One region of the Bradyrhizobium sp. NBAIM01 genome, then DNA from elsewhere that is predicted to be linked to it. Evidence: riboswitches for the same ligand, from Rfam matches in the RefSeq annotation. Region 1 holds a riboswitch; the other holds the start of a gene.
The links. A riboswitch is a leader RNA that binds a small molecule or an ion and turns the genes downstream of it on or off. The one in region 1 is predicted to bind cobalamin.
Positions count from the first base shown of each region.

Region 2: linked by a shared signal. The riboswitch ahead of I6F31_RS35505 (ribonucleoside-diphosphate reductase subunit alpha) and the one ahead of I6F31_RS24610 (DUF1636 domain-containing protein) in region 1 are both predicted to bind cobalamin.

Region 1 is NZ_JADYVU010000008.1:107,596-115,409, forward strand. Features, by position in the region: gene cobN (cobaltochelatase subunit CobN) at 1-1,665, opposite strand, end outside; gene cobW (cobalamin biosynthesis protein CobW) at 1,665-2,714, opposite strand; gene I6F31_RS24610 (DUF1636 domain-containing protein) at 2,711-3,085, opposite strand; cobalamin riboswitch at 3,179-3,401, opposite strand; gene cobO (cob(I)yrinic acid a,c-diamide adenosyltransferase) at 3,442-4,077, shown strand; gene I6F31_RS24620 (cobyric acid synthase) at 4,085-5,533, shown strand; gene cobD (threonine-phosphate decarboxylase CobD) at 5,522-6,487, opposite strand; gene cbiB (adenosylcobinamide-phosphate synthase CbiB) at 6,499-7,440, opposite strand; gene cobU (bifunctional adenosylcobinamide kinase/adenosylcobinamide-phosphate guanylyltransferase) at 7,561-7,814, shown strand, end outside.
Region 2 is NZ_JADYVU010000025.1:41,984-49,797, reverse strand. Features, by position in the region: gene I6F31_RS35515 (DUF1521 domain-containing protein) at 1-465, shown strand, start outside; partial or broken gene I6F31_RS35510 (class I SAM-dependent methyltransferase) at 2,070-2,915, shown strand; cobalamin riboswitch at 3,415-3,628, shown strand; gene I6F31_RS35505 (ribonucleoside-diphosphate reductase subunit alpha) at 3,730-5,661, shown strand; gene I6F31_RS35500 (ribonucleotide-diphosphate reductase subunit beta) at 5,652-6,782, shown strand.

The sequences.
Region 1 (7,814 bases):
CAGGTCGCCGATCAGCGCTTCCGGCCAGCACGCTTGCGACAGCGCCACGGATTTTCCGGGCAGCCATTCCAGCGTGCCGTGCGCGCCCATGTGCACGGCGGCATCACAGCCTTGCTGCCGGAGCCAGAGATAGAACGCGACATAGGCGTGGCGCGGCGTGCGGGCGAGATCGTGATAATCGGCATCGCGCGAGGCCGCATCGCCGCGCTCGGGCTGGACTGCGATGATCGACCGGCCGCATTGGATCGCAGCGAAGTAGAACGCGCCGTCGCGGCAGCTCGGATCGTTCTCCGGTGCGCCCCAGGCCTGCACGAGATCGTGCTGCAAGGATTGCGGCAGGCGCGCCAGCCCCGTGCGATATTCGGCGACGCTCCAGGTCAAGCTCTGCTTCAATAGTTTTGCGCCGAGCGCATCGACCGGCGCAACGTCGAAGCCGACCTCCGCGAGATCGGAGATCAACGCCTCGACCGACGCCAGCGCGTCGAGCCCGACGGCGTGCGCGATCTGATGCGGCCGGCCCGGATAGTTCGAGAGCACGATCGCCAGCCGCTTCTCGCCGGCGGGCTTCTCCGCGAGGCGACGCCAAGCCGCGACGCGCGTGGCAACGGCGTTGACGCGCTCTTCGTCGGGCCTGTGCGCTAGATGCGCGAATTGCAGATCGGGATCGCGCTGACCGGCCGATTTGAAACTCACCACGCCTGCGAACAGGCGGCCGTCGACCTCCGGCAGCACGACATGCATCGCGAGATCGCCGGGCGACAGGCCACGCAGTGATTCCGCCCAATCTTCGCGCCGCGCCGTCGAGAGCGCGACCTGGAACACCGGACAGGACGCGGCATCGAACGGCGTCGTGCCGTCATCGCCAAGGGCCGAGAACGCCGTCGCATTGACGATCGCCGCCGCAGGATGTTGCGCCAGATGCGCGCGCAGCCAGTCGGCAACGCCCGGCGCCTTCAGCGAGGTGACGAACACGCCGTAGGCGTCAAATCCCTTCTCGCGCAGCGCCGCAATCAAGGCGTCGACCGGCCCCGTATCGGCGGCCGTGAGATAGGAGCGATAGAACGTCACGAGTGCGCGCGGCTTGCCCTCGCCAACTGGCGCGGCAATGACACCGCGCGCGGGATCATAGAATCCCATCTCGGGCACGGTCATCTCGCCGATGACCGGGCCGGCATAAAGGCCTGAGGCCAGCGCGAGCTGCGCGATCGCGGCTTGCGCGGCGACCGGACCACCGGTGTCGCAGAGCACCTTGAGCCGCCGCAGCGTCGAGACCGGCAGGGTCGAGTACGCATCCAGCCGCGCGTCGTCGCGGCCGTCCGCCGGCAGCACGGCGAGCACGATGTTGCGCTCTTGCGCGAGTTGCTGGAGCGCCGCAAGCCCGTACGCCCAATAGGATTCCCCGCCGATCAGGCGCACCATTATGCCGCGGGCCTGCGACAGCGTGCGCTCGATATAGGTGTCGACCGACAGCGGATGCCGCAGCTCCGCGAGATTGGCCAGCCGCAGCGACGGCAGGCTGCCCCGACCGCGGCGCCAGCCGGCCGCAAACGCGGCCAAATCGGAATCCGAATACGAGAGCACCACGAGATCGGCCGGGTCCTGGCCGATGTCTCTTGGCGTCGCGGTCTCCTCGAGACCGCGGCTCTCGCGGAAGACGACGTGCATCAGATGCCAGATCCTGAAAGACCAAGTCCTGCCTTGATGGCGGCCTCGTCGATATCGCCATTCTCGCCGATCACGACGAGCTTCGACTGTCTGAGACCCGCGCCCCATGGCTTGTCGAACTGATGGCGCACCCGCTCGCCGACCGCCTGCAACAACAGGCGCATCGGCTTGCCAGCGACCGCGATGTACCCCTTCGCCCGCAGCACGTTCTGCTCGCGCGCCAGTTTCTGGACCGATGCGACCAGCGCGTCGATGTCGGCGACCTCCGGAAGGTCAATCACGACCGAGGCAAAATCATCGTGCTCGTGCTCCTCCTCGCCGTCATGATGCGATGGCCGCGCGGCGAGATCATTCTCGGCGGCAGCGCCGAGGCCGAGAATGACGCGCGCATCGATCGCACCGTCGGTGACCGGCAGCATCGGCACGCGGCGCGGCATCTCGGCGGTGATCGCCGCTTTTGCGGCTTCGATTCCGGCTGCGCCCGCAAGATCGGCCTTGGTCAGCAGCACGATGTCGGCGCAGGCGATCTGGTCCTCGAACACTTCCGACAGCGGCGTTTCGTGATCGAGATTGTCGTCCGCCGCGCGCTGCGCTTCCACCGCAGCCGGATCCGGCGCGAAGCGGCCGGCGGCGACAGCCTCGGCATCGGCCAGCGCGATCACGCCGTCGACCGTGATGCGCGAGCGGATCTCCGGCCAGTCGAACGCCTTCAGCAGCGGCTTCGGCAGCGCCAGGCCCGAGGTCTCGATCAGGATGTGATCGGGCCGCACCGGCCGCGCCAGCAACCGCTCCATGGTCGGAATGAAATCGTCGGCGACGGTGCAGCAGATGCAGCCATTGGCGAGCTCGACGATGTTCTCCTCCGGGCAATTCGCATCGGCGCAGGACTTCAGGATCTCGCCGTCGACGCCCTCGCTGCCGAACTCGTTGACGAGCACCGCGAGCTTCTTGCCGCCGGCATTGCTGAGCAGATGCTGGATCAGCGTCGTCTTGCCGGAGCCCAGGAAACCCGTGACCACCGTAACCGGGACTTTTGCGAGCGAGTTCATTCAGCGGCCTCCGGCACGACGGTAACAGGGGGAATACGGGCAAGCGACTGCTTGCGGAAGATTTCGGGACGGCTGCGCCATGGCACGATGCCGTCGGGCGCCGCCGCGTAGGCCGCAGCACCTGCGACCACGTCCTGCGCATTCGCATCGGACAGGCGGCCATAGACATAGGACCAGCGGCCGGGCGCGCTGAGCGCGACCGAGCAGCCCTGGCTGCACGCCGACAGGCATTCGACGGGAACCACGCTGACGCCCTCGGGCACGCCGGCCTCGAGAATCGCGCCATGCAGGCGCTTGCCGGGCGTCGTCTCGCCCTCGCCAAGCGTCTGGCCGGCGCGGCAGGTGATGCAGACATGAAGTGTGACGGTCATCGCCTCTTCCAGATAACAGCGGGAGGCGATGAGGCGCACGGACCATTCTCCTGAAGGCCCGCTTCCCCGTCGCGGAACACCCCGTCCGCCGGTCCAAAACTCGTCCGCGCTGGCAGGTCTCCCGGCTTGCGGAGCAGGGTTTTGGCCCTTCGATCCCCGCCTTCCCGATCCCAAAAGGAATCAGTGGCTTCGGGCATCTCTCCGGTCACGGTCGCGGGGGCGGCTGCAGTTTGGACCCAAATCTTTGCGGATTCGGACCCTATCGCATTCCCTCTTCGCCTGTCATAGGACAGGAACCAACGCCAGGCCACCATTTGCCGGTGGCCGCCACTTGTCAAGCCGAAGGACCGGGACCGATGACGCCTGAACCGGAAACCCACACGACCGAGGAAACCGACGCCCGCCACGCCGCCAAAATGGCGAAGAAGAAGGCCGCTCGCGACAAGATCATGGCGACCAAGAGCGGCGAAAAGGGCCTGATCATCGTCCATACCGGCGCCGGCAAGGGCAAATCCTCCTCGGCTTTCGGCATGATCGTCCGCTGCGTCGCGCATGGCTTCCCTTGTGCGGTGGTGCAATTCATCAAGGGTGCCTGGGATACGGGCGAACGGCGCCTGCTCACCGACCATTTCGGCGAACTCTGTCAGTTCCATGCGATGGGCGAAGGCTTCACCTGGGAGACCCAAGACCGCACCCGCGACATCGCTGCCGCGCGCGCCGGCTGGGAGAAAGCCAAGGAGCTGATCCTCGACGAGCGGCTGCGCATGGTCGTGCTCGACGAGATCAACATCGCGCTGCGCTACGACTATCTCGACATCGCCGAAGTCGTCGAATTCCTGACGACGCAAAAGCCTGCGATGACGCATGTCGTGCTCACCGGTCGCAACGCCAAGGACGAGTTGGTCGAGATCGCCGATCTCGTCACCGAGATGACGCTCGTGAAGCATCCGTTCCGCTCCGGCATCAAGGCGCAGGCCGGCGTCGAGTTCTGAAGTCATCATGGCACGCGCGCTGATGATCCAGGGGGCCGGCTCGGACGTGGGCAAGTCGCTCATCGTCGCCGGCCTCGCGCGCGCCTTTACGCGCCGTGGTCTGCGCGTGCTGCCGTTCAAGCCGCAGAACATGTCGAACAACGCCGCGGTCACCGTCGATGGCGGTGAGATCGGCCGCGCCCAGGCGCTGCAGGCCCTCGCCGCCGGTGTCGAGCCGCACACCGACATGAACCCGGTGCTGCTCAAGCCCGAGACCGATGTCGGCGCGCAGGTCGTCGTCCACGGCAAGCGCATCGCGACCGCACGCGCGCGCGACTACGCGGCGATGAAGCCGTCGCTGATGGGCGCGGTGCTGGAGAGCTTTGAACGGCTGAAGGCGCGGGCCGATCTGGTGCTGGTCGAAGGCGCCGGCAGTCCGGCCGAGGTGAATTTGCGCAAGTCCGACATCGCCAATATGGGCTTTGCCCGCAAGGCGAATGTGCCGGTCGTGCTGGTCGGCGACATCGACCGTGGCGGTGTCATCGCCCAGCTGGTCGGCATCAGGACGGTGATCGACCCCGACGATGCCGCGATGATCTCTGGCTTCGTCATCAACAAGTTCCGCGGCGATCCCACGCTGTTCGACGACGGCTACAGGCTGATCGAGCAAAAGACTGCATGGCGCGGCCTCGGCGTGCTGCCCTGGTTCCCGCGTGCCGGCGAGCTGCCGGCCGAAGACGCGCTCGGCCTGCGCGATGCGCGCAAGCCGGGCCAATGCAAGATCGCCTGCCTGGCGCTATCGCGCATCGCCAATTTCGACGATCTCGATCCTCTCAAGCTCGAGCCGGGCGTCGATCTCGTGATGGTGCGCCCGGGCGAGGCGATCCCGGGCGACGTGCGCCTCGTCATCATCCCTGGCTCAAAATCCACCCGCGGCGACCTCGCCTTCCTGCGCGCGCAGGGCTGGGACATCGACCTGCTCGCGCACCACCGCCGCGGCGGCCACGTGCTCGGCCTCTGCGGCGGCTATCAGATGCTGGGGCGCAGCGTCGCAGACCCCGAAGGCATCGAGGGGCCTGCGGGCGACACGCCGGGCCTCGGGCTTCTCGATGTCGAGACGGTGATGAGCCCGCAGAAAACGCTGACACGTGTTGCGGCCGTGCATGCGGCGACGGATCAGCCGATCCAGGCTTACGAGATCCATATCGGCCACACCGACGGCCCGGATCGCGCCCGCCCCTTCGCCAAGCTGGACGGCGAGGCAGAAGGCGCGATCTCCAGGGACGGCCGTGTGCAGGGCAGCTATCTGCACGGCCTGTTCACGTCGGATGATTTCCGCAAGGCCTACCTCGCCAAACTCGACATTCCCGCAGGCGACGAGCCCTATCACGCCAGCGTCGAAAGCGCGCTCGAGGCGCTGGCCGATCACATCGAAAAGCATCTCGACGTCGAAGGCCTGCTCGCGCTAGCGCGCTAGGGCCTCGGCAAGGCGCGTCCATTCGGCTTCGCTGCCGGGGAGCCCGAGGCGCAGCCATGTCGGCTGTTGCGCGAACACGCGGGACCAGATGTGGCTGCGCGCGAGCCTCTCCTGCGCAGCCACCGCGTCGCCCGTTTCGTACAAGCGAAACAGCGGTGTGCCGCCGATGAGCCGCCAGCTTCGCGAATGCGCCATTGCATCGAGGCGAACACAGTCGCGCGCGAGCCGCGCCGACGTCGCCTCGGCCCAAGTCTGATCGCGCAAGGCACGACAGCCGATTTCGATCGCCGCGCCCGAAACAGGCCATGGACCCGACACGGCGGCAAGCTTGTCGATGTCGGCGGCATGACCGATGGCGAAGCCGAGCCGCAGGCCGGCCAACCCATAAAACTTTCCGAAGGAACGCAGGATCAACAGTCCTGGTCGATCCGCGTCCAGTGCAAGCGACAGCTGCGGATCGGGATCGGCAAAGCTCTCATCTACAACGAGACGGCCGACGCGCGGCAACAGCGCGAGCAGATCCTTGCGCGAATGGCACCGCCCGTCGGGATTGTTGGGATTAACGACGATGGCGAGGTCTGCACCCGCCAGCGCATCGAACTCCGTAATCTCGTGGACATCCAAGCCGGCGGCCGACAGGACGCCGGCGTATTCATTGTAGGTCGGCGCGAGGATGCGCGCCCGCCCCGGCGCCGCGAGTTGCGGCAGCAATTGAATGGCGGCCTGAGCACCGCCCATCGCAACGATCGGTGCGCTCGTGCGGTAGCCGTGCCGCGCCGCCTGATGCAATGCCTCGATCTCGGAGCGTGACGGCAGCGCGCTCCACGCGCGTGCGCTTACCTCGCCCACGGGATAGGGCACCCGGTTGATCCCGGTCGACAGATCGATCCAATCCTCTGCGCGTCCGCCGAAACGCCGCTGGGCCAGATCGAGATTTCCACCGTGCTCGCGCATGCCCCGTTGTTTCACGCGAAAGCCAGGATCGCAAGCACGCCGGCGACCAGCAGCATGGCGCGACGATAGACTGTCAGCGCCTCGGTGATATCGGCGGCGCGCGGATCGCGCGCACCCTCGTTCAGCCAGGGCTCGTTGGTCGCGTTGCCGTGATAGATGCGGGGGCCGCTGAGCCGCACGCCGAGTCCGCCCGCCATCGCCGCTTCCGGCCAGCCGGCATTGGGCGAGCGATGCCGGCGCGCATCGCGCGTCATGCACGCCAATGCCTCCGACCGTTGCGGTGCCAGCAGCACGAACAGAAATCCGGTCAGCCGCGCCGGGATGAAATTGGCGACATCGTCGATGCGCGCTGCCGCCCAGCCAAAGGCTTCGTGTCGTTCGCTGCGGTGGCCGATCATGGAGTCCAGCGTGTTGATCGCCTTGTAGGCGAGGATACCGGGCAAGCCCAACAGCGCGCCCCAGAACACCGGCGCGACGATGCCGTCGGAGGTGTTTTCGGCAAGACTCTCGATTGCCGCGCGCGCAATGCCGGCCTCATCGAGGCTTGCGGGATCGCGGCCGACGATGCGCGAGACCGCGTCGCGCGCCGCGGCAACGTCGCCGGCCAGCAAGGGCGTGGCGACGGCAGCCACATGATCATGCAGCGAGCGCAGCGCGACCAATGGCCAGGCCAGGATGCCAATCAGCACGATCTGGATCCAGCCCGAAGGAAGCAGTGATTGCAGCGCCCAGCCGAGCGCCGCGGAGAGCGCGATCACCGCAAGCGCGCCGGCGACGCCCGCGGCTCGGCGCAACGCCGGCGGATCGGACGCGCGATTCAAGGCGGTGTCGATGCCGGCAATCAGCCCGCCCAGCCAGGTGACGGGATGCCCGATCCGCGCGAACAGCCACGCCGGCCAGCCCAGAAGGGCATCCACCGCCATCGCCACCACCATCGCGCCCGCAAAGTCCACATCCAGCTCCTGTCCCGCCCCTGTTGCGCAAGACGGCGGCCTAGCGCAAGCCCCTCGCTGCCTGATTTCGGCTTTGTCTTTGGCCGCGTTTGATGATTAGTGCTGCGGCAGGAGACCTTTATGGCCATCATCTTGATCACCGGCGGGGCGCGATCGGGCAAGAGCACCCGGGCGGAGGCGCGCGCGCGCAGCTTTGCCGGCCAGCCCGTCTACGTCGCGACGGCCGAGGCGCTCGACGGCGAAATGCAGGAACGCATCGCAAGACATCGCGCGCGGCGCGGAGCCGATTGGATCGAGCGCGAGGTGCCGCTCGATCTCGTGCCCGCGCTGCTCTCGACCGAAGGTGGCGGCGCGAGGCTGGTGGACTGCCTGAC
Region 2 (7,814 bases), on a different contig from region 1:
TGGACCGTTCGCAACAATCAGACCGGCCATGTCACGAAGATCCACGGCGATCCTCACGTCGATGCGAATGGCGACGGCAAGGACGACTTCGACTTTAAGAAAGGCATGACCTTCGAGCTCGACGATGGCACAAAGATTACGGTGGACACGGTCGATTTTGGCAAAGGCAAAACCATTTCCTCAAAGCTGACCATCACCAACGGCGACAATGCGATTGTCGTCGAGGGGCTCGGGGATGACAAGGATGGAAAGAACAATCTGAAGGTGACGCAATCCAATGCCGGCCGAACCCTTGATCAGCTGACGTCTGATGGAGCTCAGACGATCCATGAGCAAAATCAGGGATGGGTTGACAACTCCGGACGCAGGGTGACGCAGTCGGTCATCGACCACAACGAGAACCCGGACGCGCCGCCGGATTTCAAGACTCTGATGCGGGAAATGATGTTGCAGCGGATTGCGTGAGGCCGCATCCATCTTTTGGACAAAACGTGGAAGCGGGCGCTAGCGCCCGCTTTTCATGTTCGGCGAGCGACGATGAGCATAGCAGGAGCTGCGGCTTATGGATCCAGAATCGCCGCTCTCGTCTGACGATCGCGTCAGTCAGAGCTTTGCCCCAACCGCACCAACAAGCGGGCCGCCCTCAGGACTAAGTACTAGCGACATCTCTCAATGCTGCGAAAAGGCCCATTCTAGCGGACAGGCTCGCGGTCAGCCGCGGATCGGGCCAGGGACGGCCTGGCGAGCGCAATCGATTCCTCGAATAAGGGGAATGATGCACGGCTCAACGTACTATCGTTGATTAGCCGTTGGATAGCGCTGCGCGAGCGCGCTCCTATCGTCATCGTTGGGGCGGGATAGCGAGGAGCTTGCGTTGGCGTTCGGCCTTGCTGTGCAGGCCTGCCGCAGCGCAGCAGCGTTGGCCGAGTGATCCGGGCGCACACCGATTTGTAGACCCGCTGACCCAGCCATTTGGCGCATCGCTGAAGGCACGTCTGGCTCGCTGCAGGTACTAAGTCCCGCCTGCTTCGTTCAATCGGGCTCGTTTTTGAACGCCGCGCCCGATGCATCCCCATCCCGCCTCACCCGTCATCCAGCTCGTTCAAGGCATCATCCATATCCGACTGGGAGTCGCTTATAACTTGCGTGGCGACGGAAACGAGAGCCTTCTCGAAAGCTCGCTGCAACAACGCTGCAGGCGAACGGTCGCCGTTGGTCGCTCCCGTGTCGGGGTCTGCGCCAGGCTCTGGCCTTGTTGCTGCGATATCGGCTGCGCCTGCGTCCATGTCGTAATACCCAGATAGCGGCGTCGCCGCGAGATGACCTGCTTTCTGATAGCAGGGGCAGCTTGCGAGAAGCTGACGAAGATCGCGTCTCGTGCGCGATGATTTCTACGTCACTCATGGCGACTTGCTTCGTGGACTTTCGATGTGCAAAGGGCTGTGCTCGCGACACGGAAAGTGGATCGACTGGCATCTGCCAGCGAACAGACCGGTTGTGTGCGCAAGCCTTTGGTGAGAAAATAAGAAGTTCCGGCTCGGCGAGATTATGTTGCATCATAAAAGTCACCACGATCGCCGCGGTGCAGCAAGCGATCGATGGACAAATCTCCGAAGCCAACTGTCATGGCAGATGCAGGAGATGTGACGCAAAACAGACCTTGAGCTTGCGGTTTTCTTCGCGGTCCTGAATGTCAAGGACTTAGATTGCGTGGAGCGGCGCGGCAGAGAGTCTTGATCCTTTCTAATCCTCCAAGCACGAGTCTCCCCGCGCGTACGCAAGCGCATCACGATCATGGGGCTACGAAAGCCTGCGCGCTCAGTTCGTAATGATCGCAATCGCTGCAGTTCGGAGTTCAATAGGCTTTCTACCTCACACAAAGTGCCAAGACTCTGATGATGACCAACTTTTGGAGCCACTTTATCTGCTCGTGCCCTGTAATAAGACGGCTCGCCCTCTGTCTTACGATGCGAGCCAGAAAAGGCGCGATGGGGGCGCACCTCGCCAAATTTCTGCGATAGGTCGTCAGTACTTGGAAGTAGCAGCCATCGACCGGGTTACAAAATAGGATGGGAGACATTTGGGTGCGAACAGAGTTTTCGTGGATCAATCGGCCCGATCTTCGATGACATTTATGCTTTGGATGATCCATGGCCATACTTCTCGTCCTGGGCGACTTGGATTATACGATCCGTGGTGAGCCGCTCGTTCGACAAATTCTGGCAACGAAAGCTTCCGCACCCTCTCAAGCCCGATGTTCATACGACATCAACGCAGCAGTGCATCGCTCTCCACTGACCTTCTCGGGGGCCTGCGTCATCTACGTTCGGCGCGAAATGAGGGCTATCAGTTCTGAGACACTGGTGCGCCCCGATCGCAATTGTTATGCGGCTTGGCCTAATGTCGGCTTGGCGCGGTTTATCGGCTTAGAGTTGTCGGCGCCGGCGATTAGCTATGCAGCAAACGTTGGCCTCCTAGGCGACGGCATTGTCGTGAAAAGGACGCACTATCGACAGACAGCGCGCGCATGCCCAGCTTCGCGGCTATTATCATGTCGACGAGTTGCATCGACCATACTACGGAGAAGACTTCAGAAAAAATCTCGATGCGACAGAGAGATGTCCATGGATCATCTCCTTTGTGCTTCGAATGTTTCCATTTAGGTCTTTGGCCTCGACGTTTCCCGAACCGTGGCCTTGTGACGGAACGTCGCGACATTTATCCAGCGCCGCTTTCCGATGCGGAGGAGTTTGAAAGCTGTCTGGCCAGCTTGGCGGCTCTTGGTCTTGATGCGACCGGCCTTGAATCAGAAGGGCTGTTTCACGCGGATCTGATTTTGTCTCGCCTGAGGCCGATGCGCGCGCCACTCCTCTGGAAACATTGTCACCTTCGCCAGCGGCAGGGGCGGACGATAGGCCCCCCGTTAGCTTCATCTTGAAGGCGCCGATGGCTTGCAGGTCGCGCTAGAGCCGTGACAGGTCAGAAGCCGCTGCGGTGCGCCCAGCCTCGATCTGGGCTGGGATCAACAGGTCGAGAACGAAGCCATTCTGGCCAACAGAGCGGCCGCAGCCGATGATATTTTGTAGGATAAGGACTTCGTCCAGATGCCATTTATCTATCGCGGCGAGCGAGAGGCGCTCGTGGGTGCAAAAGTCCTTTCCCCATTGCCGCTAGTGTTCATACCTCAATCAATGATCGGCCGATCTTTGGACTCGACCATGCGCAAGACAAAGTACAAAACTAGGAATATAGCAACGCGGGACCGATCACTTTGAGCTGGGGCTATGGCACGAGCGAAACGTGCTGGTGTTCTAGTTCTCGGCCGCTCCATTCGTTAGCTCGACGGTGTCCTTTTGCCTGATGGAGCTTGATTTCCCGCAACAGAAGGCTTGACGAATCTCGGCGGGTGCCGCCTAGATGTGGGTCTGTCACGGTCTTCTGTCCTTTATTTTGTGGACCGAAGCTAAGAGGGAACCCGGTGCGCCGAACGGCTACTCCGGGGCTGCCCCCGCAACTGTGAGCGGCGAGCGGCTGTCATCATGGTCACTGGCGCGACAACGGCGCCGGGAAGGCCGGCAGCCGCAGCGACCCGCGAGCCAGGAGACCTGCCGCGACAGAAGAAACGTCCTCGGGCGGGGTGCCCCGTTGGGTCGCTTGCAGTCGGGACATTTGCCTGGTCTCCTCGCAAGTCGTCCGCGGGCCCCAGCTCCAAACATCGCGGGGTTGCCGATGTCGCCGTCTTACGATTTCGATCAGCAGGGTCATCTCATTGCACTGTCCAGCGTGAGCCGGCGGCGAGCGCAGGCAAAGTCTGCCGCGCCTCAGCTGTCTGTTGCTCCGCCTCCGTCGCTGTCTCCGTTGCCGCGGCCTCTCGCACCGTCTCCAAAGCCGTCCGAGCTCACGCTTGATCGGTCGCGCGACTACCTGCTGACGTCCTTCGGCAAGCTGACGCTGAATGACCGTTATCTGCTCGCCGGCGAAGGTTTCCAGGACATGTTTGCGCGGGTGTCGTGCGCCTTCGCGGACGATGTTGCGCACGCCCAACGTCTTTATGATGCAATGTCCCGGCTGTGGTTCATGCCGGCCACGCCGGTGCTTTCCAATGGCGGCACCACGCGGGGGCTTCCTATCTCGTGCTTCCTTAACTCGGTCTCGGACTCGCTCGAAGGCATCGTCGGCACATGGAACGAGAACGTCTGGCTCGCCTCCAACGGCGGCGGTATCGGGACTTACTGGGGGAATGTGCGCTCAATAGGCGAGAAGGTGAAGGGCGGTGTGACCTCAGGCATCATCCCGTTTATCCACGTCATGGACGGCCTGACGCTGGCGATCAGCCAAGGTTCCCTACGGCGCGGCTCCGCGGCCGCCTATCTTGATATCCACCATCCGGAGATAGAGGAGTTCCTCGAGATCCGGAAAGCGTCCGGCGACTTCAACCGCAAGAGCCTCAATCTGCATCACGGCATCAACGTTACCGACGAGTTCATGCATGCCGTGCGCGCCGGAACCGCCTTCGCGCTTCGCAGTCCAAAGACCAACGAAATCGTTCGCGAGATTGACGCCCGCCAGCTGTGGCAACGCATTCTTGAGAACCGGCTGCAGACCGGCGAACCGTATCTCTTGTTCATCGACACGGTGAACCGCGCGCTTCCCAAGCATCAGCGCGAGCTCGGCCTTAGAGTCTCTACATCGAACTTGTGCAGCGAGATTGCCCTCCCGACCGGCCTCGATCACCGCGGCAAGGAGCGCACCGCCGTGTGCTGCCTCTCATCAGTCAATCTCGAGGCGTGGGACCAGTGGAATGAGGAGGCAGGCTTCATCGAGGACATCATGCGCTTCCTGGACAATGTGCTCACTCACTTCATCACGGTGGCGCCGGATGGCATGAAGCGTGCCCGCTATGCCGCCCTGCGTGAGCGCTCGGTTGGCCTCGGCGTCATGGGGTTCCATTCGTTCCTTCAGGCCAAGGGCATCCCAATGGAGAGTGTCCTGGCGAAATCGTTCAATCTGAACATGTTCCGAAAAATCCGTCGCGATGCCGACGCAGCATCTGTGGCGCTCGCGCGCGAGCGCGGCTCTTGCCCGGATGCCTTGGAACGCGGCGTGATGGCGCGCTTCAGCCATAAGATGGCAATCGCGCCGACCGCCTCGATCAGCATCATCTGCGGCGGCACCAGCGCCTGCGTCGAGCCGATCCCGGCGAACATCTACACTCATAAGACATTGTCGGGCGCCATCTCGGTGCGTAATCCCCATCTAACCAAGGTGCTCACGGCCAAGAGCGCCGACACCTCGGCGATCTGGCAGTCGATCATAGCGCACGAGGGATCGGTCGCCCATCTCGACATCTTGTCGGAGCAAGAGAAGGCGATCTTTCGTACCGCTTTCGAGATCGATCAGCGCTGGATCGTCGAGCTTGCCGCCGATCGGGCCCCGTTCATCTGCCAGAGCCAGTCGATTAACCTCTATCTGGCGGCCGATGTGGATAAGTGGGACCTCCACATGCTGCACTGGACGGCATGGGAGCGCGGATTGAAAAGTCTCTACTACTGCCGCTCCAAATCGATCTCGCGCGCAGCGTTCGCCGGCAACGTCAGCGCCGGCGACAATTCGGCACAGCTGCAGCACACCGACTATGAGGAGTGCCTTGCATGTCAGTGATCGATCTGTCGTCAGTCGATCCACGCTCGCTGATCGGCAAGGGCCGGGTCGGCCTCCTCGAATCGACAGGCACCTATGACGTCGATCGCTACGCCTGGGCTTACGACTTCTGGAAGCGGCAGCAGCAGACCCATTGGATGGGCGAGGAGGTTCCGCTCGGCGCCGACCTCAAGGACTGGGCGTCGGACCGTGTCACCGCCAACGAGCGTGCGCTGCTCACCCAAATATTCCGTTTCTTCACCCAGTCGGACATCGAGGTCGGCGACAATTATCTCAAGCGCTACATCCCGATCTTTCAACCGCTCACCGTACAGATGATGATGGCGGCGTTCACAAACATGGAGACCGTCCACATTGACGCTTATGCGCTGCTGCTCAAGACGCTCGGCATGCCCAAGACCGAGTTCGAGGCATTCCGCGACTATGCGCAGATGCGCGCCAAAGCGGACTACATGCACGAGTTCGGAGTCCAGACCGTGGCCGACGTCGCTCGTACCCTTGCGATGTTCGGTGCCTTCACAGAAGGCATGGCCTTGTTCGCAAGCTTCGCCATGCTGCTCAATTTTCCGCGCTACAACAAGATGAATGGCATGGGACAGATCGTAAGCTGGTCAGTGCGCGATGAGAGTCTCCACTGCCAGGGAATTATCAAGCTATTTCATGAATGGCACCGCGAAACCGGCGCGGTGACGCGCTCCGTCCGTAACGACATCATCGACGTCGCCAAGACCATGGTGAAGCTGGAGGAGAACTTCGTTGATGTGGCCTTTGGCCTCGGCGAAATCGAGGGCATGAAAGCTGAGCAGATCCACGCTTATGTCCGCTATGTCGCGGATTGGCGACTGACCCAGCTCGGAATTACCCCGGCCTTCGGCTTTTTCGAGGCCAGAGAGAGCGGTTTTATCCAGCTCAGGCCGCATCCCTTGCCATGGCTGGTCGAGATCCTGAATGGGGTCGAGCACGCCAATTTCTTCGAACAGCGCGCTACGGAGTACTCTAAGGCGGCAAGCCGCGGCAGCTGGGATGGCGAAGAGGGGGTGTGGGCGGCTTTTGGCCGTATGTGGGACGACCGCAACAGCGCTTTGCTGAGGCGCGATCCTGGTAAAGCTCATACACTTTAGCAGAAGTGCGCTGATGCTTGCGGAGCAAAGCCAACCATCTACCCTACCGAAGGTATGATAGCTCACTCCTATCTCAGAACGCGCTCTCAGCTTCGTCGTCGAGGACATGAACGTCTCACGGTCTTCTAAAATCCCAGCGAGACCGCCGGAGGGCGCGCTAGACCGATTTGTTGTCATCACCGCAAGCGCGTCGTGTTTCCAGCGCGTCCATTTGGATCAATGTCGTACTTTGCGCTTTATCGGCTTACAATTATGAAATGCCCATCAAAGAGGAGCGTTTCCGCGCAAGAGCCGCGCGCCCGATCGCCCTCAATAGGTGCTCGTGCCATCTCGCCCTGTCGGCCCTCGAAGATGACCTGCCGTGGCTCGGCTACAGCCGCTAGTGGATGGGAGGATCTTCCGGGTCCGCAGGTCGGTCTTCCTCCGCATCTTCGGGCCAAAGGGTTGGGTCTAGCGAAGGTGTGAGACGAATGAAGCCCTCTTCTCTCCATTCGGCTGTGTGAGGCACCCCCAGCATTGTGAAAACCTGCGTTGGGTGGTGCTTGCTCGGCTTCACTCCGCTGCGCTCCAGCATGTCCATTTGAGCGTCTGTGGCTGTTTGACCAGCGAACAGCCAGCAATCCTTGGCGAGATGTCCGTTCAACATACGGAACCCGGAAAGTTCTGGCGGTGCAGCTTCGGAAGGCACAGCTTGAGGTGGTCCCGCTTGCGATTGTGGGGCGTGAGAGGGGCCGGCGTGCCAGAGCTCAGCCCGCAAAGGGGCGACGCACCATGGTGCGGCGTGCGATGGCTCCGCCGCCGGTGCCGCGACGTGCGGTTGCTCGGAATGGGACGGGCCGACATCCACATTCTGCCATATCAGATCTTGATCGAAACCAGGATGTTCCTCGATGGCCTGAGCGATGGTTTGCCGCGAGAGATGTTGCGGGAGGTTCTCCGGCTCTGGCTCGGCATCGGCCGCAGGGGACGTATACAGATCATCCTGCCAACCCAAGTCTGGTAAATAGTGGTGCGCTGCATCCAGGTATGGCG